One region of the Gordonia sp. NPDC003504 genome, then DNA from elsewhere that is predicted to be linked to it. Evidence: predicted binding sites of a transcription regulator. Region 1 holds the regulator's gene; the other holds the start of a gene.
What was found. The regulator LexA, encoded in region 1, represses DNA repair genes until DNA is damaged. The targets are predictions, from matches to a motif close to CGAACANNTGTTCG.

Region 1 (15,648 bases):
TCGGGCCGCCGAGAGAGCGATCTCGAGACAGCACGGACCACAGATCGGCCGACGACGGCTGATACGAACCTCGAACGAAGGGCAACGCAGTGGAACATCAGCAGGGTCAGGAACTGCGTGGGACTCCCGTGGTCGGCGGGAAGGCCTACGGGCCGGTGGTTCGCCCCGGCGAGCGGATCGCCCCGGTGCACGACACCGTGACGATCCCCGAGGACGCGCGGGAGGCGGAGTTGTCCCGCTTCGTGGACGCGGCCGGGCTGGTTTCCGCCCGACTGCGCGAACGTGCCTCACATGCCTCCGGTGCGGCCGCGGAGGTTCTCATCGCGACCGCGGGCCTCGCCGAGGACCGCGGGTGGATCGGCGCGGCAGGCAAGCTGATCTCCTCCGGGTCGTCGGCGGCGTCGGCCGCGACCGCGGCGACCGAGCAGTTCGCCGCGCTGTTCACCAAACTCGGTGGTCTGATGGCCGAGCGCGTCACCGATCTCAACGATGTCCGTGATCGTGTCGTGGCCGAGTTGCTCGGACAACCCGAACCAGGTGTGCCGGTGCCCGCCGAGCCCTCGGTGCTGTTCGCCGCCGATCTGGCACCGGCCGACACCGCCGGACTCGATCCGAAACTGGTCACCGCGCTGGTCACCCGGCTCGGCGGTCCGACCAGTCACACCGCGATCATCGCCCGGCAGTTGGGCATTCCGTGCATCGTCGCGGTCGCCGATCTCGACGAGGTGACCGCCGGAACCCTGGTGCTCGTCGACGGCACCGCGGGAACCGTTGTGGTGGAACCGGATCCGGATCAGGCACGGGTGGCCGTCGATGAGAGCCGACGCGAGGCGGAACTCGTGGCGGGCTGGACGGGGCCGGGGCGCACCGCCGACGGTCACGCGGTGGACATCCTGGCCAACGTGGCCGACGGCGTCTCCGCGCGCGCCGCCACCGCATATCCGGTCGAGGGAGTGGGCCTGTTCCGCACCGAGCTGGCCTTCCTCGACAGCGCCGAGGCGCCCACGGTGGCCGAGCAGACCGAGCTCTACCGCGAGGTGCTGGAGGCGTTCGCGGGCAGGAAGGTCGTCGTGCGGACGCTCGACGCGGGTTCGGACAAGCCGTTGAAATTCGTCGACCATGGCACCGAGGCCAACCCGGCCCTGGGAGTCCGGGGTAATCGGATCACCGCTCGACACCCGGAGATCCGGGCCGGGCAACTCAACGCGATCGCGGCGGCGGCCCGCGAGACCGGAAGTACTCCGTGGGTGATGGCGCCGATGATCGCCTCGGCCGAGGAGGCCGCGGAGTTCGCGGCCGCAGTGCGCGGGCGCGGCCTGGTCGCCGGCGTGATGGTCGAGATCCCGTCCGCCGCGATACTCGCGTCGTCGATCCTCGCCGAGGTCGACTTCGTGTCGATCGGTACCAACGACCTGACGCAGTACACGATGGCGGCCGACCGGATGTCGGCCGATCTGGCCGAACTCACCGATCCGTGGCAGCCCGCGGTGCTCGCGCTCATCTCGATGGTGGCCGAGGCCGGAAAGCGAATGGACAAACCTGTCGGCGTCTGCGGTGAGGCCGCCGCCGATCCGCTGCTGGCCTGCGTACTCGTCGGACTCGGCGTCACTTCGTTGTCGAGTGCGCCGGCGGCGTCGGCAGCGGTCGGCGCCAAACTCGGTGGCGTCACCCTCGATGCGTGCCGCGCCGCAGCGAGTGCAGCACTGGCGACCTCCTCACCCGCGGCCGCACGTGCCGCCGCCACCGCGGCGCTCGCCGGCTGAACCTCGGCGAGCGCCGCATCGGGCGGGCCCGGGGTCGGATCAGATCCGGCGCATCACCGTGACGACCTTGCCCAGGATGGCGGCGTCGTCGCCGGGAATCGGTTCGAAATGCTCATTGTGCGGCATCAGCCACACATGACCGTCCTTGCGCTTGAAGGTCTTCACGGTGGCCTCGCCGTCGATCATCGCGGCGACGATGTCACCGTTGTCGGCCACGTTCTGCTGGCGCACGACGACCCAGTCGCCGTCGCAGATCGCGGCGTCGATCATCGACTCGCCGACCACCTTCAGCAGGAACAGTGATCCCTCGCCGACGAGTTCACGCGGCAGCGGGAAGACGTCCTCGACGGCCTCCTCGGCGAGGATCGGTCCACCGGCCGCGATGCGTCCGAGAACCGGAACGAAGGTGGGGGCGGGCAGATTCGACGCGACCGCGGTGTCGTCCGGCGGGGTGTGCTCGCCGTCCTGCACGTTGACCGCACGCGGGCGGTTGTGGTCGCGCTTGAGCAGTCCCTTGCGTTCCAGTGTCCGCAGCTGATGAGCGACCGACGACGTCGAGGCCAGCCCGACGGCGTCGCCGATCTCGCGGATGCTCGGCGGATAGCCGCGCTCGCGCACCGACTTGCGGATCACATCGAGCACGCCCCGCTGACGCGGCGTGAGCGAGGCCTCCGCGGCCACCGCGTCGAACGGGACCTCCGGCTCGTCGGCGGCGGCCGGCCCGCGGCCGCGCTTGGTCGACGACGTCGACGTCGTCGAACGTCGGTTCTTCTCACTCATCGGGTGTTCGATCCTTTCGGTCGGAAACTCTGCTGTGGTCGGACGGTGTTGTCGGTTGTCCCGTGCAGTCGGTTGTCCGATGCGGTCGGTTGTCCGGGGTGCGGCGGGGGCTGTCCGCGGGTCTGCGCTGCTGGTCAACGGCCAGGTTAGTCCAGGTCACCGACAACTTCAAACACTTGTTCGACGTGTCGCGAGAAATTGTCGGAGGTGCGTGATAGAACTTCGAACATCAGTTCCTCGAACGAGTGATCGAGAAGTGATCGAGAAGTGATCGAGATCGGAGACTCTCATGCAGAACACCTTGGTTCGCAATGAAACCGCAGGTCAGGCGCGTCGGGCGACGGTTCGGCGCACCCCGTCCGGTGCCCGTTTGGGTGCCTTTCCCGACGCCCGGTGTGCGGTGCGAGACGATGTCACGCCCCGGTGCGGCGCGATCGTGCACGCAGGACGGCCGGCTCGCCGCGCCACCCCGGTGGCGCGGCACCGGCACCTCCACCGCCCCGCCGACAATCGTCCGGTCGACCGGCCTCGGGTCGCGATCCCCAGGCGCCCGGCCGGGACGCCGTGCGCCGGGCTCGCGTCGCAGTCCCGTCGGGCGGGCCGTCGCGGTGCCGCGGTGGCCCTGCTGACCGGGGTGGCGCTGGCGATGCTGGTGTGGCTGATCGGTGTCGCCGGCAGCGATTACCAGGAATCCGCCGCCCCAACGCCGGTGGCCACGCAGGTGGTGCACGTCCGGGCGGGGGAGTCGCTGAATTCCGTCGCCGCGCGCGTGGCACCCGAGATGCCGCGGCAGGCGGTCATCGACCAGATCGTCGAGCTCAACGACATGGGTGGCAGCGCCCTGCGTGTCGGTCAGGCGCTGCTGACGCCCGCATATCGCTGAACGGTGAGGCGCTATTCTCGATGCATGCGCTGCCCGTTCTGCAGGAATGATGACACCAAGGTCATCGACTCCCGAGTCGCCGACGAGGGACAGGCGATCCGTCGTCGCCGTTCGTGCAGCGCCTGTGGCCGACGATTCTCCACCGTGGAGACCGCCGTGCTGGCGGTGGTCAAGCGCAACGGCGTCACCGAACCGTTCAGTCGGGAGAAGGTGATGCGCGGGGTGCGCCGCGCGTGCCAGGGACGGCACGTCCACGAGGACGATCTGGCCCAGTTGGCGCAGCAGGTCGAAGAGACGGTGCGCGCCTCGGGCGTTGCGGAGATCCCCAGCAACGAGGTCGGTCTCGCCATTCTCAAACCGTTGCGCGACCTCGACGAGGTCGCCTATCTGCGGTTCGCGTCGGTGTACCGGTCGTTCGATTCCCTCGAGGACTTCCAACGCGAGATCGACGATTTGCAGGGCAACCTCACGCGGCGCAACGGCACGGATACATCCGACGCCCTCTCAGCCGAGTCGATCCAGGGTTCGTAACGCGCGCTTCTCCGAGATCGGATATCGGGTGCCCAGCCGCTGGGCGAACAGACCCACCCGCAGTTCCTCGACCATCCAATGCGCCTGCTCGTTGACGAGATCGCGACGGGCCTCGGGTACCTCGGCGAGTCGCTGATTCCACCGCCCCGTGACCCTGTCGAGCGCGCTCATGGCCGCCCGGTCCCGGTCCGCCGATCCCGGAAGGTGTTCCAGCCGCTCGCGTGCGGCCGCCAGATATCTCGGGAGGTCGGCCAGGTGCTCACGGGGAGTGGCCAGGACGAAGCCGTCGAAGATCAGGTTGGCCAGTTGCTCGGCGACGTCATCGGCGGCGACATGACCGGAATGCTCATCGATTGCCTGACGCAGCGGCGCAACCATCCGGAGTGCGTTGACGGCCGAGGCGAGATACTCCGGTGCGGCCGTACGCACGCGCGGACCGAGTGCAGCGGCCAGCGCACCGAACTGCTGCGGTGACCGCACCCGGGCCGCCGCGTCGACGTCGACGAGATCCCGGATGGCCCGCCTGGTGCAGTCGGCGAAGAACTCGCTCGCATCCCGGTAGGGGTTCTGGCTCAACGCGAGTCGCCCCGCAGGGTCGAGGCCCGACGATGCCTTCGACGAGAGTCCGGTGATGGTGTGGTCGAGCAGCGCGATGACACCGGCGACCCGCATCCGGTTGGCCTCGTCCTCGGTGGCGGCGGTGGCCCGCGCGACGCCCACGGATCGGCCCGGCTCGCCGACGGCACGCAACGTGGGATGGCGGGTGATGCGTTGGCCCGCGACGTCGGCGGTCTCCGTGACGGCGAGGGTGCCGATTCCGTCGGCGGTCCAGGTGGTGTGCACGTCGGCCGGTGGTGTCGGGCGACGATCCGAGACATCGGCGGCGAGGTCTGCGAAGGATTTGCTGCGCCTGCGGATCTCGCCGGCCTCGTCGACGACGGCGAAGGTGATCCGCAGGTGGGCGGGCAGCCGATCGACGGCGAAGTCCGCCGGTGTCACGGTGTGCCGGGTGATCGTCGACAACTCGCGGGCCAGCCCACGGACCAATGGTTCGGAGCGAGGCGTCAGCCGGGACAGGGCCAGGTCGGCGAAGCGCTGTGCCGGGGCCATCGTCTTGCGAAGCTGTTTGGGCAGGGTCTTGACGAGTTCGGTGGCCAGTTCCGATCGCATTCCCGGTACCAGCCAATCGAATCCGGCGTTGCGGACGTGGGGGAGCAGGGCCTGCGGAATGACGACGGTGACCCCGTCGTCGGGTGCGCCCGGCTCGAATCGGTAGCGCAGTTCCAGGCGGGTGTCGCCCTGCTGCCATGCCCCCGGATAGTCGGTGTCGGCGACGACGACGTCGGCGGCCACATCGGCGGGGGTCAGATCCAGCAGGGTCGGGTCGGTGCGCCGCGCCGACTTCCACCACGTGTCGAAGTGCCGCGCCGAGGTCACCTCGGCGGGGATGCGCTTGTCGTAGAACTCGTAGAGTTGCTCCTCCGAGATCACCACATCGCGACGCCGTGCCCGGTGCTCGACGTCGGCGGCCTCGGTCAGCAACTGCCGATTCTGTTCGAAGAAACGATGATTCGTCCGCCAGTCACCCTCGACGAGGGCATGCCGGATGAACAGGTCGCGCGACACCTCGGGGTCGATCGGGCCGTAGTCGACGCGTCGGCGCGCCACCAGCGTCACGCCGTAGAGGGTGACCCGCTCGTAGGCCATCGCGGAGCCCCGCGTGGAGGACCAGTGCGGTTCGCTGTGAGTGCGTTTGACAAGATCGCCGGCGAGTTTTTCCGCCCACAACGGGTCGACCCCGGCCACCGTGTGCGCGAACAGCCGGGACGTCTCGATGATCTCGGCGGCCATCAGGAAGGCCGGCGGTTTCTTGGACACCGACGACCCGGGGAAGATCATCAGCGTCGTGTTGCGCGCGCCGGTGTACTCGCGGCCCTCAGCGCCCCGGACCGCGATGTTGCCGAGCAGGCCGGCGAGGATGGCGCGGTGGATCGCGTCGGCATTCGGTTCGGTCTCGGGGATCTGCCAGTCGAGGTCGGTGACGATTCCGCGCAACTGGCGGTGCAGGTCCTGCCATTCGCGGATGCGCAGATAGTGCAGGAACTCGCGCTCGCAGGTGCGTCGGAACTGATTGGCCGACATCTCCTTACGCTTCTCCTGCACATATCGCCACAGCTGCGTATAGCTCAGGAAGTCCGAACCGGGGACGGCGAAACGCCGATGACTGGTGTCGGCGGCCTCCCGGTGCTCGGCCGGGCGTTCCCGCACGTCGGGAATCGACAGGGCGGCCGCGATCACCAGCACGTGGTCGAGGCAGCCCTCGTCGCGGGCGCCCACCAGCATCCGGGCGATCCGCGGATCGACCGGTATGCGGGCCATCGTGGCGCCGACCTTCGTCAGGCGCACCTCGCCCGGGTCTCGGCCGCCGGCGTCCGATCCGCTGCCGCGTCCGGAGCCCTTGCCCGGCACCGTGATCGCTCCCAGTTCCGACAGCACGCCGACACCGTCGCGGACCGCGCGGGAATCCGGCGGCTGCACGAAGGGGAAGTCCTCGATGTCGCCGAGACGCAAGGACGTCATCTGCAGGATCACCGACGCGAGATTGGTGCGCAGGATCTCCGGGTCGGTGAAGGCGGGCCGCGCATCGAAGTCGGATTCGGAGTACAGCCGGATGCAGATACCCGGGGCCACACGTCCACATCGACCGGCGCGCTGGCGGGCACTGGCCTGCGACACCGGTTCCACCGGCAGCCGCAGGACCTTGGTGCGGGTGGAGTAGCGGGAGATCCGCGCGGTGCCCGAGTCGATCACATACCGGATTCCGGGGACGGTCAACGAGGTCTCGGCAACGTTGGTGGACAACACGATTCGTCGTCCGTCCGACGGTGTGAAGACGCGCTGCTGATCGGCGATGGACAGCCGCGCGAACAGCGGGACTACCTCGGCGCCCGCGGCGACCCGGCGCGACAACGCCGCCGCCGCCTCCCGGATGTCGCGTTCGGTGGGCAGGAACACCAGAATGTCGCCGCGACCGGCGGTGCCCCACAGTTCGTCGATGGCGGCGTCGACGCCCTGGAACAGATCGAGGTCGGCGTGTTCGCCGCCACCGCGTTCGTCGCCGGCATCCGGGTCCTCACGCAGGGTCAGTGGCCGGTAACGCACCTCGACGGGATAGGTCCGACCGGACACCTCGATCACCGGCACCGGTGGGCCGGAGTCGGTGGTGAAATGCCGGGCGAATCGGCCCGGTTCGATGGTGGCCGAGGTGATGATCACCTTCAGGTCGGGTCGGCGCGGCAGCAGCCGTCGCAGGTACCCGAGGATGAAGTCGATGTTCAGCGACCGCTCGTGGGCCTCGTCGACGATGATCGTGTCGTAGTGACGCAGCATCGGGTCGGTGGAGATCTCCCGGAGCAGGATGCCGTCGGTCATCACCTTGACGAGCGTGTCGGCGCCGGAGCGGTCGGAGAAGCGCACCGAGTAGCCGATGGCCTCACCGATCCGTGTTCCGGTCTCCTCGGCGATCCGCCGGGCCACCGAACTCGCCGCGATGCGGCGGGGCTGGGTGTGGCCGATCGCGCCACGCACACCGCGGCCGAGTTCGAGGCAGATCTTCGGTAGCTGGGTGGTCTTGCCCGACCCGGTCTCACCGGCGATCACCACCACCTGGTGCTCGGCGATCGCCGCCGCGATCTCGTCGCGAGCCGCCGAGACCGGCAGATCCTCGGGGAATTCCAGGACGGGGACGGCGGCGCGGCGGGCGGCGACCCGTCGTTCGGCACCGGCGAGGGATTTCTCCAGTCCGGCCAGTCGGTCCGCGGAGGGTTGCGGCCCGAGCTTGTCGAGGCGCCGCCGAAGCGCATGGGCATCGGCGATGCCGACGGCACGAATCCGCTCGAGGAGATCGCGGCGATCCGGTGGTGTCATGATCCCTCCAGGATATGGGCAGCCGCCGAGGTGCGATCCCGCCCCCGATCACCGCGTCGGCACACCCGCCCGGCATCATGGAGGTCATGGCTGGTTCGTTGTGGCATGGGTTCGCCGACATGGGTGCGGTGACCGCGAAGGGTCCGTTCGTCGTCGCCCGAGGTGAGGGCGCCCGCATCTGGGACGTCGACGGCAACGAGTACCTCGATGCCACCGCCGGGCTGTGGTTCACCAACGTCGGCCACGGACGCACCGAGATCGCCGACGCGGTGGCCGCGCAGCTCGGGCGGCTCGCGCATTACTCCGGCTTCGGTGATCTGACCGCCGACGTCACCGATGCCCTCGCCGACCGGCTGGCGCAGATCGCGCCGGTGCCCGGTAGCAAGATCTTCTTCACCTCCGGCGGTAGTGACTCGGTGGACACCGCGGCCAAACTGGCACGCCGGTACTGGAACGAGGTCGGTAAGCCGGAGAAGACCCTGCTCGTCGGGCGCACCAAGGCCTACCACGGCATGCACGTCGCCGGAACGTCGTTGGCCGGCATCCCGGTCAATCACGACGGCTACGGTCAGCTCATGCCCGACGCCGAGTCGGTGGACTGGGATGACGCGAAAAGCCTTCTGGGACTGATCGAACGGGTCGGTGCCGACAAGGTGGCCGCCTTCTTCTGCGAACCGATCATCGGGGCCGGCGGCGTGTACCTGCCGCCGGCGGGATACCTCGCCGAGGTCCGTCAGATCTGCCGGGACCACGACATCCTGTTCGTGGCCGACGAGGTGGTCACCGGCTTCGGCCGCATCGGCGGCGGCAGCTGGTTCGCCTCATCGCGTTTCGACCTTCAACCCGACATGATGACCACCGCGAAGGGACTCACCTCCGGGTATGTCCCGATGGGTGCGGTGTTCATCGCACCGCGCGTCGCCGAGCCCTTCTTCGCCGGCGGTGTCTGGTGGCGGCACGGCTACACCTACGGCGGTCACGCCGGTGCGGCGGCCGCGGCCATGGCCAACCTCGACATCATCGAGCGCGAGGGTCTGATCGATGATGCGGCACGCCTCGAAGGTGATCTGGCCACTCATTTCGCCCCGCTTGCCGAACTCGACGCGGTCACCGAGGTGCGCACCGGGCTCGGAGCGGTGACGGCGGTGCAGCTCACCGACGCAGCGACCGCGATGGCCGCGGTCGGTACGCTGCGTCGGCACGGCGTCAGTGGCCGGGCCGCAGGCCAAGGGGCACTGCAGATCTCGCCGTCGTTCGTGATGACCACCGAGCAGGTTGCCGACATGGCCGAACGGTTCCGGGCCGCACTGGCCTGAGATCTCCGGGATCGGCGTGCGCCATCGGCGGTGCGCCTCGCACGGTCGGCAGGACCTCGATCGCAGCCGCGTCGACGTCGGCGGGCAACGAGACCGACCGGGTCACCGCCTCGGCGATGGCCGCCGTCGCGTTGCACAGCGCCATCGGGTTACAGCGCCATCGGGTTGGCGCCGGGTCCGCGCCCGGTGGCAACGTGGTGCGCGCGCTGTTTCTCGATCGGCGGGCTCGGTCCATCTATCCAGACTTCGACGAGGTCGCCGCTCCAGACAGTGGCCGACCTGCGTTCCCTGACCGGCACCGACATCGATCATGCTCGCAACGACGTCCGGGTGAAGTCCAACGGCACCAAGCGGATGATCCTCGATGGTGTCGGCTGCCTCGAATTGCGCTGGGACACACTCGAAGTGTCCGGAGCTCGCGGGCAATGCGTGGTCATTCGTCAAGCCGTCTCCGACAACCGGCAGCGACGAGAACTCGCGGCACTCGAACATCGCCACGGCGTGGATGCCGGCTGATCCGCCTGCAACGTTCGGACGTCATCGTCTCGGCCGGTCAGTGATCGGGCGCTCCGGCCGGCCGGGACGGCAACGCCACACAGATCATGACCGCCACGACGGTGAAGCCCACCGCCCACCAGAAGGCGGTGTGGAACGCGTGGGCACGGTCGGCCGGGGTGAGCGCGCCGCTCGCCGATGCCTCGAGGATGACCGCGAGCACTGCGGTACCGAAGGCGCCACCGACCTGCTGGGCCAGGCGCGTGATGATGCTGGCGTGCGGGATCTCGTCCCGGTCGAGGCCCACATAGGCCACGGCCATCACAGGGATCATGACCGCACCCATGCCGAAACCGCGCACCAGCAACACCACCATCAGCCACCAGTTGTTCGTGGTCGCGTCGGCGAAGGCGAAGGGGACGGTCGCCGCACCCATGACGACGAATCCGGTGATCGCGACGATCCGTGCTCCGAGGGTGTCGGTGTACCTGCCGGCCACCGTTCGACTCAGCAGCGCGCCGATCCCCTGCGGGATCAGCAGCAGGGCCGCGGTGAGTGGGCCCGCCCCCTGTGCGACCTGGAAGAACAACGGCAGCAACAACATCGACCCGTACAAGGAGGCGCCGGAGAGGAACAGCACCGCTGAAGACGACCCGACCGGCCGGCGGGTGAGTAGACCGACATCGATGAGGGCGGACGCCGGACGGCGCATCGCGCGGGCGGCGAAGGCTGCGACGAGCGTGACGCCGACGACGATCGGCAACCAGGCGTCGGTGCGCGCGAAGCCGCCGTCGCCGTGGACGTTGGAGAGTCCGTAGAGGACGCCGACGAGACCGGGGGAGATCAGCAGGAGTCCTACGGTGTCGAGCCGGGGACGTGCGGTGGGGCCGTCGGCAGGCAGGTATTTGCAGGCGAGCGCGAAACCGATGATGCAGAACGGGACGTTGACCCAGAACAGCCACGGCCAGCCGCCCCAGTGGAGGATGATGCCGCCGACCACCGGACCGAGGATCGGTCCGAGTGCGGCGGGCAGGCTGATCATCGCCATCAATCGCCCGAGATTCGCCCCACCACCCGGGATCTGCTGAATGGCCAGCGTCGCCATCAGGGGCATCAGGATGCCACCGCCAACGCCCTGGATCACCCGAAACGTGATGAGGCTCGCGGCATTCCACGCCAGACTGCAGGCGATCGAGGCGAGCATGAACAGCACCAGGCCGGCCAGCCACAGCCGTTTGCCGCCGAAACGCGACTGGGCCCAACCGACGAGCGGGATGGTCACGCCCAGAGCGAGGAGGTAGCCGGTGGCGACCCAACCGATGGTGGCGATGCTGACCGACAGGTCCCGGGCCAGGGTGTCCAGGGCGATGCTGACGATCGTCGAATCGAAGATGACGGCGACGCCACCGACGATCAGGACCATCGCGGAGAGGATCGCCGAACGGGGGATCGGCGGTGCGGCCGGGGTGGGGTGCGATGTGGCCATGCGCGAGCCTTCCCATCCGTAAGATACGAGTCTGTACCTAAGGCAAGCTACGCCCGTGCGATAAGATACGCAAATGTATCCAACGGATGATCGACCGCGTCGGCGACGGGGCCAGGAACTCGATGACGCGATTCTCGATGCGGCCTGGGCTCAGTTGGCCGACTCCGGGTACTCCGGGTTCACCATCGAAGCCGTCGCCGAGCGGGCCGGCACGTCGCGGCCGGTGATCTATCGGCGCTGGGAGGATCGGGACGAGCTCGCCGGGGCGGCGATCACGCACGCGATTAATCGGCTGCCCCGCGGCGAGCCGGCGGACACCGGCTCGCTGCGCGGCGATCTGCTGGCCTTGCTGCGGCGTTCCAATGACAGTCGCGGTGAGACGGCGGCCCTGCTCGTCGCCGTCGTCGGCGCCTATCACGCCGAGACCGGAAGGTCGTTCGCGGACCTGCGCAGGGAGGCGTTCGGTGAGTGCGCGGCGCGCACGATCGACGAGGTCTTCGATCGGGCGATCGCGCGGGGCGAGATCGACCCGGCACGGTTGACGCCGCGGGTGCGGGCGGTGGCCTTCGACCTCTTCCGGCACGACCTGATGATGAACATGCGTCCACTGACCGACGCGGAGATGACCGGCATCGTCGACGAGGTGGTGCTGCCGCTGGTGATGCCGCGGGCAACGCCGAGCGCCGACGGCCGATGAGCGGGGTGCCGACACGACGACGGCCCGGTCACTGTGACCGGGCCGTCGTCGTACTGGATGATCAGGCGTTCGCCAGCACCTCGGTGGTCGAGATGGCCTGGGCCACACCGGAGACGGTGGCGGCGACCTTGACGGCCTCCCACACCTGCTCCTTGGTCAGTCCGGCGTCGCGGACGACCTTGGCGTGGGCCGCGGTGCAGTCGTGGCAGCCGTTGATGGTCGAGACGGCCAGGCTCCACAGCTCGAAGTCGGCCTTGTCGACACCCGGGTTGCCGATGATGTTCATCCGCAGACCCATCCGCACCTGGGCGTAGTCGTCGCCGAGGAAGCTCTTGGCCCGGTAGGCGACGTTGTTCATGCCCATGATCGAGGCGGCGCCGAGGGCGGCGTTGTAGGCCTCGGCCGACAGGGTGTCACCGGCCTCCTCGGCGATCTCGGTGAGCACCTTGGCATTTCGGCTCGCGGCGGCGGCGGCGAGGAAGGTGCCCCACAACTGCTGCTCGTTCAGCTCGGTGGTGCGCGCCAGCGACGACAGGTTGAGCTTGAGGTCCTTCGCGTACTCGGGAAGGGCTTCCTTCAGATTGTCGATGCTCATATCAGTCCTTCTCAGACGCTTGCGGTCAGCAGTTCGCCGGCGTTGATCGTCGGATCGCCCTTCTTCCAGTTGCAGGCGCACAGTTCGTCGGACTGCAGGGCGTCGAGGACCCGCAGCACCTCGTCGACGTTGCGGCCCACCGAGCCCGCGGTGACCGACACGAACTGGATCTCGTTGTTCGGGTCAACGATGAAGGTGGCGCGATCGGCCACCCCGTCGGCGTTGAGAACGCCTGCAGCCGAGACGAGTTCGCGCTTGAGGTCGCTGAGCATCGGGAAGGGGAGGGTCTTGAGGTCCTCGTGCTGGGCACGCCACTGGAAGTGGACGAACTCGTTGTCCACCGAGGCGCCGAGGACCTGGGCGTCGCGATCGGCGAACTCCTCGTTGAGCTTTCCGAATGCGGCGATCTCGGTCGGGCACACGAAGGTGAAGTCCTTGGGCCAGAAGAAGATGATCCGCCACTTGCCGGGATGGTCATCGCTGGAGATCTGGGTGAAGTAGTCGTCGGGTTGCTGGGCGTCGACCTTCGACAGGTCGCCTCCGATGACAGCGGTCAGGTTGTAGGCGGGGAACTGGTCCCCGATTGTCAGCAGAGCCATGGCGTGTGACGCTCCCTTTCGTCTCGCGTGACAGCGTCGTCGGCGCATGCGACGACGACGTGTCGTAGTGGTTACCCCTCAATTCTGCGCCGAAACCGGCGAAAGTGAAACGTGATGATTAGCACTATACTGATAGGTATGGCTGATAAAACTTATCAACCCTCACTGGCCGGTCTGAGGGCCTTCGTGGCGTTGGCGCGGACACATCACTTCGGCTCTGCCGCAGCAGAACTCGGGGTCAGTCAGCCGTCGCTGTCGCAGGCGCTGGCGGGTCTGGAGAACGGGTTGGGGCGCAAACTCATCGAACGCACCACGCGGCGTGTCTTCTTGACACCGGAGGGGCGCACGTTGCTCGATCGGGCGATCGCGGTGACCGATGCGGCAGACGAGTTCCTGGCCGCCGCGGCGGGTGCCGACGACCCGTTGGTGGGCACCCTTCGGCTCGGCCTGATTCCGACCGTCGCCCCCTACATCCTGCCCACCGTGCTGCGCGGATTGCCGGAACAACTGCCGGACCTCGGGCTGCTGGTGGTGGAGGATCAGACCGCGCGGCTGCTCGCCGCGCTGCGCGACGGCTCACTGGACGTGGCGATCCTCGCGTTGCCCGCCGAGGCGCCCGGAGTCGCCGAGATCCCGATGTACGACGAGGATTTCGTACTCGCCCTGCCGTCCGGGCACCCGCTGGCCGGCCGCAGGCGCGTCGACCCGAGCATCCTGGCCGAACTCCCGCTGCTGCTGCTCGACGAGGGGCATTGCCTGCGTGATCAGGCCCTCGAGGTGTGCCGGCTCGCCGGGGTCTCGCCCGACCTCGGTCAGACCCGTGCGGCATCGCTTGCGACCGCGGTGCAGTGTGTCGAGGGTGGACTGGGCGTCACCCTGATCCCGGACACGGCCGTCGAATCCGAAACCGCCGGAGGAGAATTGGCAACCGCCCGATTCAGCGCGCCGCGACCGGGGCGGCGCGTCGGGCTGGTCTACCGCGAGTCCTCGGGGCGCGACGACGCCTATCGTCGGCTCGCCGGGGTCATTGCCGGCCTGATCGGTGCGGGTGGCTCGGTACGTGTCGTCGCGGGCGTCGTCCCGGCCTGAGCGAGGTGTGCGTGGACGACCGTGCCGCGTCTCACCGCCCGGTGACCGCGGCGAGTTCCTCCCACTCGTCGAGCAGGCTGGAATCGACCTCGCGGACCATGGTGCCCACCCGATCGGTGATGTCCTCGATCTCGTCGGTGGCAACCGCCAACGGAAGGCCCTGTCGCAGAACGCGATAGCAGTCGGAGAGATACCGCAGCACGATGCCCTCGCTGCGGGCGAGTCCGTAGGCCGAGATCAACTCGGTGAAGGTCATCGCCCGTTCGAGCATCTCCCGCAGCACGGATTTGGGCTTCGGCGGAAACCCGGACACCCACGGATGCCCGCGACGGTAGACGTCGAAGGCATAGGTGATCTCATCGGCCAGCGGACGGGGCCAGGTGATCTCCTCGAGGCGCGCCATCCGTTCCTCGTACTCGACGCCGTCGGCCTTCATCTCCGCGATCGCCGCATCCCGCGCCACCTTGCGCTGCGCCAACAGCACCGGACGCGGATCCTCCAGCGTGCATTCGAGAACGGAGACCACATCGAGGGCATACGTCGACGATTGCGGGTCGAGGAGTTCGAAGGCGGCGAGCGCGAACGCCGACAGGGGATTGGTGAGGGCGAAGTTCTCCGGCATGTCGACGCTGAGCGAGACATGCCGACCCTCGTCGTCGGGTTCGTCGAGTTGCACCACGATGCCGGCGTTGCGCAGGTCCCGGTACAGCGCGATGGTGTGCCGGATGTGACGCAACTGCCGATCCCGCGGCTCGTGATTGTCCTCCAACAGATGTCGCATCGCGGCGAAGCAGTCACCCGGCCGGCCGAGCACCTCGAGCAGCATCGCGGTGGTCATCTGGAAATGCGAGCGCAGCGGCTCGTCAGGCGCCTGCGCCAACTGCAGGAAGGTCTTCTCGCCCCACGACACGAACCCCTCGGGCGGCTTCTTGCGGACGATCTTGCGCAGCTTCTTCGGATCGTCGCCCGCCTTGGCGACCGCGCGGGCGTTGTCGACGTCGTGTTCGGGTGCCTGGGCGACGACGTAGCCGATGGTGTCGAAGCCGGCGCGCCCGGCGCGCCCGGCGATCTGATGAAACTCTCGGGCCCGCAGCCGTCGCACCCGGGTGCCGTCGTACTTGCTCAGCCCGGCGAACAGCACGGTGCGGATGGGTACGTTGATCCCGACGCCGAGGGTGTCGGTGCCGGCGACCACCTTGAGCAGGCCACGCTGGGCGAGACGTTCCACCAACCGGCGGTACCGCGGCAGCATCCCGGCGTGATGCACGCCGATCCCGGCGCGCAGCAGTTTCGAGAGGGTGTTGCCGAATCCGGTGGCGAACCGGAAGTCGCCGATCGCCTCGGCGATCACCGCCTTCTCGGCCTTGTCGCAGATCCGGGCCGACAAGAGCGCCTGAGCCCGCTCCACGGCGGCGGCCTGGGTGAAGTGCACGACGTAGATCGGGGCCCGGCCGCGGTCGATGAGATCCTCGATCGTCTCGTGGATC
Region 2 (5,544 bases), on a different contig from region 1:
GCAGGTGCCGCTGCTGATCGGCAGCAACCGCGACGAGTCGGCGGTGTTCCGGTACATGAAGTCACCGCTGATGCCCATAGACCTGTCGCAGATCCGGAAGATGTTCGAGCGCATCGCGATTGAGCAGCCGAACCTGTCGATTCCGGACGAGCGACGCATTCTCGGTGTGTATCCGCGACATCCGAAGGCCGCGGGCCTGGCGATTGCCCGCGATCTCGCGTTCCGGATGCCGGCGATCTGGGTGGCCCACGCGCATTCGGTTCGGGTTCCGGTGTACCTGTATCGGTTCGATTGGGCCCCGAGGATGTACAAGGTGCTTCGCCTCGGAGCCACCCACGGAACCGAGCTCAACTACATGTGGGGCAACCTGCCCACCGGATCGCGGGACATCACCTACAAACTCGGTGGGCGGTCGACGGGCGAGAAGGTCGCCGAGCGCATGCTGGATCGGTGGGGTTCCTTCGTGCGTGATGGCGTACCCGGCCATCGGGGTGGGACCGACTGGTCTGCCTTCTCGCCGGACCGGCGTACCTCGATGGTGATCTCCGCGCAGGACCGACCCGTCGACGGCCTCGACGATCGGATCGCGGCGGCGTGGGGAGATGAGGTCCTCGCCTTCCGATGACCGCGGCATGAGCCCGCGGTGACGTGAGTCACGTCCGGAGAAGTTGCCCCGGACGGTGAGACGTCGCTAATGTTCCGTCTCATTCGGTTCTCCTTACCGTGCGGTCAGGAGTCGGGGACCGGCCTGAATGTGTTTCGTCCGACGCGAATGATTCCGACACCGGGAGAACCTGTGCGTAGTGTGCTGCGGTCCATGCTGGCCGTCATCGTCGTCCTGTGTGCCATCGCCGCTGCGGCGGTGACCTCTGTCGCCGGTGTGGCCCACGCCGGTCCGCCGAACCGAACTCCACAGCTCGCCGAGGTGTTCAACGGGTATGTGGTCGGGACCTTCACCTCAGGTCGACTGGCCAGCCCGCAGGAGATCTTCGCGCCGCTGGTGTCCGACGACCCGTTCTATGTCGAGCCACGACTGCGTGGTGACGAACGCCCCGGGACGCTGCTGAAGGCCAAGAAGGTCGACGTCCAGTTCACCGGGTTCCGGCCGGGGAATCTCGACGCCTACGCGCTGATGTACGTCACCCGCGGACTCCACGACGAGGCCGACATCAGCACCGGCATCCTGATGGTCCCGCGCGACGGTCGCGACAATGCCGACCGGCCGATCGTCGGTTACCAATTCGCCAATGACAGCGTCGGAGCCTACTGCCATCCATCGACGATGTGGACCGGTCGTGATCCGCTCGACGGTGCGACGTGGTCGGCGCTCGGACCGTTGGCTCAGATGTTCGGCAAGGGCTACGCCGTTCTCATCAGCGACGTCGGCAACAACGCCGATCCCGATCCGCATGGCGTTTTCGCCGGAAGGTTCGGTGGCAACACGCTTCTCGACGGATTGCGCGCCGCGATCGCTACCTCTCCGGCGGGGCTGTCGGCGTCTGCGCCGATCGCGTTGTTCGGCGTTGCCGGTGGCGGTGTCGGTGCGGCCTTCGCCGCCGAGAATGCGGATCGGTACGCGCCCGAACTGAATATCCGCGGGTCCATCCTCGAGGGTATGGCCGTCAATCAGCGTAACTTCATCCGCGCGTCGGACGGTTCCATCGGATCCGGGTTCGCCTTCGCGACGCTGTTGGGTCTGGAACCGCGATATCCGGAGATGCGGATCGACGAGAAGCTCAGCCCGGCAGGCAAAGCCCTCGCCGACGTGTTCCGCACACAGTGCCAGACGCCGGCATACTTCGGCACCCCCTTCCTGCCGTTGTCGGTCTTGTTCAACGGCCGGAACCCCGCCGACATCCCCGAGTTCCAGCATGTCTATCGCGACAATCAGTTGGGCACCAGGGCACCCAAGGCGCCCGTGCTGATCGCATCGTGCGCCCGCGACGACTCGTTCATGTCGCTGGTTCCCGCTGCCGACGCCCGAGCCCTGGCCGCGACGTACCGCCGTGGCGGCACCCGCGTCGACTATCAGCCCACCGACTGCAGCATGCTGACACTCCTCACCAACATGTACCGCTGGGGTACAGACCTTTTCGGAATGCAGACCATCGACTGGATGAGCGCTCGCCTGAGCGCCTGAGGGATGGGTATCGCGTGCTACGCACCCTCACTAGAGGGCCGTCGAGCTGCGATACCTGTTCCCGGCATTCACATTTCACTGTGGACTTGTCAAGGTACCGATGCGGTCCCGGCCGGAGCCGGGTGCGGGTTGGTTGGTCTGTTATCTATCTGTGGGCGAGGGTCTTACCCCGTTGGTCGAGCCCTTGCCCGTCGGTCGAGCCGTGTCGTTTCGACGGAGCTCAACGCAAGGAGGCCCCGCAAGCCAAGGCTGGAACCGAATCATCATGCCGCACCCGGCAATCCATCCAACGTCATGGTCCGGCGGTGATACGACCGCAGCCACCTGCGTTGCGGGTCAACACTTTCCGGTGGAATCAACCACGGGTGGTGATCGGCTCCCATGACGACGTCCCATCCGTTATGGTGGACATCGTCATGACAGGCCGAACAGAGCAAAGCGCCGTTCTCCACACATGTTTCGCCGCCGTCAACCCAGTGGACGATATGGTGCGCCTGGGTCCGCGAGGGCGGTGCTCCACACTTGATGCACCCCTTATCCCGGTGCGCCAGGGCGCGTCGTTGGGCCCGGTTGAACAAGCGGATGGTGCGCCCGAGCGATAGTGGTACCTCGTCTTTGCTGACGATCATGACGCCGACGGTGGCGTCGCAGCACAGTTTGCGGGCGGTGGCTTCGGTGACCGATCCCATGAACTGCAACGACGCCAACGATGGTGTGCCGGTGGGGATGGTGAGGTTGACCAACTCGGTGGGCATGCGTGGTCCGTCGTCGCAGTGCTCGCCTCGGGCTGCGTGGGCGGCGGTGTCGAGGATGATCTCCAATGCGTCGGCACGCATCTGACCCGCGGAACGCGGATCGCGGGATCCGTCGGGTTGGGGTCGTGGCGCCGACAACACTTCGATCGCCGTCCTCAACTTCTCCCCGAGTACGGCGTGCAGATCGCCGGTGACCGTGAGGCGTCCATCATCGGAATCGTGGAAGTCCAGGGTGTTGATCGAACGGTCCTCAGCGGCGGGTAAACCGTCGGTGTCATCGGCCTGCTGATTTCCTCGGCTTTTGGCGTAGTCGCGGATTTCGGCGGGTGTGAACCCGGCGGTGGCGTGCCCGAGGAGGGCAATGCTGTGGGCGTCGCGTTCTTCGGTGGTGACGGGCTCGCCGGATCGTTTCTCGATGTGCGCCAATCCTCGGACAATGGCGTCGGCGTGTTCGGCCGAGAGCGTGCCCAGCGCGGTGTGGCGGTGCACTCGCTCGATGTCGGGTGTGGTGCCCAGTCGGATCATGCGAGACGCCGAGGCCGGGGCGACACCCCATTCGTGTAGTAGCTCTTGAAGTTTGCGGCCCTCGTTCTCTGCGACCTTGAGGTGATCGCAGAGTCCGACAAGCACACTCGCATGATGGTCGACGAGATTGCGGATGAGCAGGATGGCGTGCAGTGCGTGCTTTGCGTTGTCGCGGGTGAGGCTGCGGTTGGTGTAGTCGAGTTCGGATAAGAAGTCGATGGTGGTGTCAAGTTCCCCCGGTATCATGTTCACCACAGTACGCCGGATATCCGTTCGTGGCAAGGGTCAGTTTCGTGAATCCTGTTGCTGTGCATAACGTTTGGTCTGTGGATAACTCGTCGTCGACCGGATTTTTCTGTCGGTGGGGTGTGGTATGGGGCGTCGATTTCGCGGGAGGTGTTGTGGTGGTGAAGATTCCAGCGTTGGGTTGCGTGGTCTCGACTCGGACTTCGCTATCGCTCCGTCCGGCTCGACCGGCGGGATGGGGTCGGCTCGACCGGCGGGATGGGGTCGGCTCGACCGGTGGGGTGAGGTCGCCGCGACCGAAACTGGGTTGCTGTCAACGGAATCGAAAGCGCTGTCAAGGGAATCGAAAGCGCTGTCAACGTAATACAGAGCGCTGTCAGTGATGAGGAGAGCGCTGTCAGCGTGATCCAGAGCGCTGTCACCGATATCGAGAGCGCCGTCAGCGAAGAGGCGAGCGCTGTCAGTGGCGACATGGGAACGGGTCCGGATTGTCGGTGCGGGCGGCTACAGTGGCGGCATGTCTCGAGTACGGCTCAATGGGTCATCAGTTCTGCACGACGGTGGGTTTCCCTACAGCGCGACGGTGTCGCCGGGGTCGCTCATCTTCACCGCGGGTATCAGTCCGCTCGATGAAAACGGCGCGGTCGGCGCATTCGGTGATGTGGTGGGGCAGACGCGGATATGTCTGGCGAACCTCGCGGCCGTGCTGGGTGAGCAGGGCGCCACGTTTGCCGACGTCGCCAAGCTGACCATCTATGTGGCGGAACGACTTCAGGCCGATCTCTACGTCGCGTGGGAGGCGGTGGTCGCCGAGTTCGAGACCGTTCCTCCGGCAATGATGATGGGTGTCACCGTACTTCCGTACGACGGTCAACTCGTCGAGATCGAGGCGGTCGCCGCACCGCCGCACGGGTGATCATGACGCGTCCCAGAGTCACCGACCGCGCCCGCCGAAACCGGTTGCTACGCCGCCACCGACTGGCCGCCGACACACGCGCGACGTCCGTCGTCGAGACCGCCGAATCGATGGTCGGCCTGCATTCCACCACACCGTCGACCGTCTACCTCGCCGCGTGGGCGCGCATCGACGGATTTACGTCCGCATCGATGGACGACGCGCTCTACGTCGACCGGAGTCTGGTCAAGCAGTTGGCCATGCGCCGAACGCTTTTCGTGTTTCCTCGCGACCTCCTGCGGGAGGCGGTGGGTGCCGTGGGCCCCCGGGTGACGGCATCCGAACGCACCAACATGCTCCGCGATCTCCGCCGCAGCGAGTGGTGCACCGATCCCGACGGATGGATCGACGCGGCGCGCACGGCGGTCGCCGCCGAACTCGTCGACGGCGTCACTCTCACATCGTCGCAGATACGCGAGCGCCTGCCCGAGTTCAACCGGACGGTCATCGTGAGCCCGGGAAAGTCGTACGGCGGCACGAACCCGATGTTGCCGCGCATCATCAACATGATGAGTGCCGCGGGAGACATTGTGCGAGGACCCAATTCGGCGGGATGGCATATGTCGAGACCCTCGTGGTCGTCCATGCGGGATTGGCTCGGCGAGCAACTCGATCCGCCCGATCCCGCGACCGCGTATGCAGCGATGGTCCGTCGTTGGCTCGCGTCCTTCGGCCCCGGCACCGAATCCGACCTGGTGTGGTGGCTGGGTTCGACCAAGGCTGCGGTGCGGCAGGCGTTGGCGCAACTCGACATCGCCGAGGTCGAACTCGACGACGGCTCGGTGGGGTACGTCCTCGCCGAGGACGTCGTCTCGCCCGACGACGATGATCTCGAACCCCAGGCCGTCCTGCTGCCGGAACTGGATTCCACCACGATGGGTCACAAGATCCGCGACTTCTACCTCGGGCCACACGGCGAGCAC

Region 2: the regulator LexA is predicted to act here: its motif matches at 3,683-3,696, upstream of ACWDPV_RS06015 (DUF222 domain-containing protein).

Annotation. Positions count from the first base shown of each region.
Region 1 covers NZ_JBSFPC010000016.1:57,691-73,338, reverse strand. The annotation lists gene ptsP (phosphoenolpyruvate--protein phosphotransferase) at 90-1,763, shown strand; gene lexA (transcriptional repressor LexA) at 1,803-2,543, opposite strand; gene ACWDPV_RS21930 (LysM peptidoglycan-binding domain-containing protein) at 3,160-3,426, shown strand; gene nrdR (transcriptional regulator NrdR) at 3,451-3,957, shown strand; gene hrpA (ATP-dependent RNA helicase HrpA) at 3,931-7,884, opposite strand; gene ACWDPV_RS21915 (aminotransferase family protein) at 7,971-9,200, shown strand; gene ACWDPV_RS21910 (hypothetical protein) at 9,471-9,716, shown strand; gene ACWDPV_RS21905 (MDR family MFS transporter) at 9,754-11,181, opposite strand; gene ACWDPV_RS21900 (TetR/AcrR family transcriptional regulator) at 11,255-11,878, shown strand; gene ACWDPV_RS21895 (carboxymuconolactone decarboxylase family protein) at 11,940-12,473, opposite strand; gene ACWDPV_RS21890 (peroxiredoxin) at 12,485-13,072, opposite strand; gene ACWDPV_RS21885 (hydrogen peroxide-inducible genes activator) at 13,211-14,161, shown strand; gene ACWDPV_RS21880 (DEAD/DEAH box helicase) at 14,193-15,648, opposite strand, start outside.
Region 2 covers NZ_JBSFPC010000002.1:391,734-397,277, reverse strand. The annotation lists gene ACWDPV_RS06025 (carboxylesterase/lipase family protein) at 1-625, shown strand, start outside; gene ACWDPV_RS06020 (lipase family protein) at 818-2,140, shown strand; gene ACWDPV_RS06015 (DUF222 domain-containing protein) at 2,404-3,666, opposite strand; gene ACWDPV_RS06010 (RidA family protein) at 4,184-4,582, shown strand; gene ACWDPV_RS06005 (winged helix DNA-binding domain-containing protein) at 4,585-5,544, shown strand, end outside.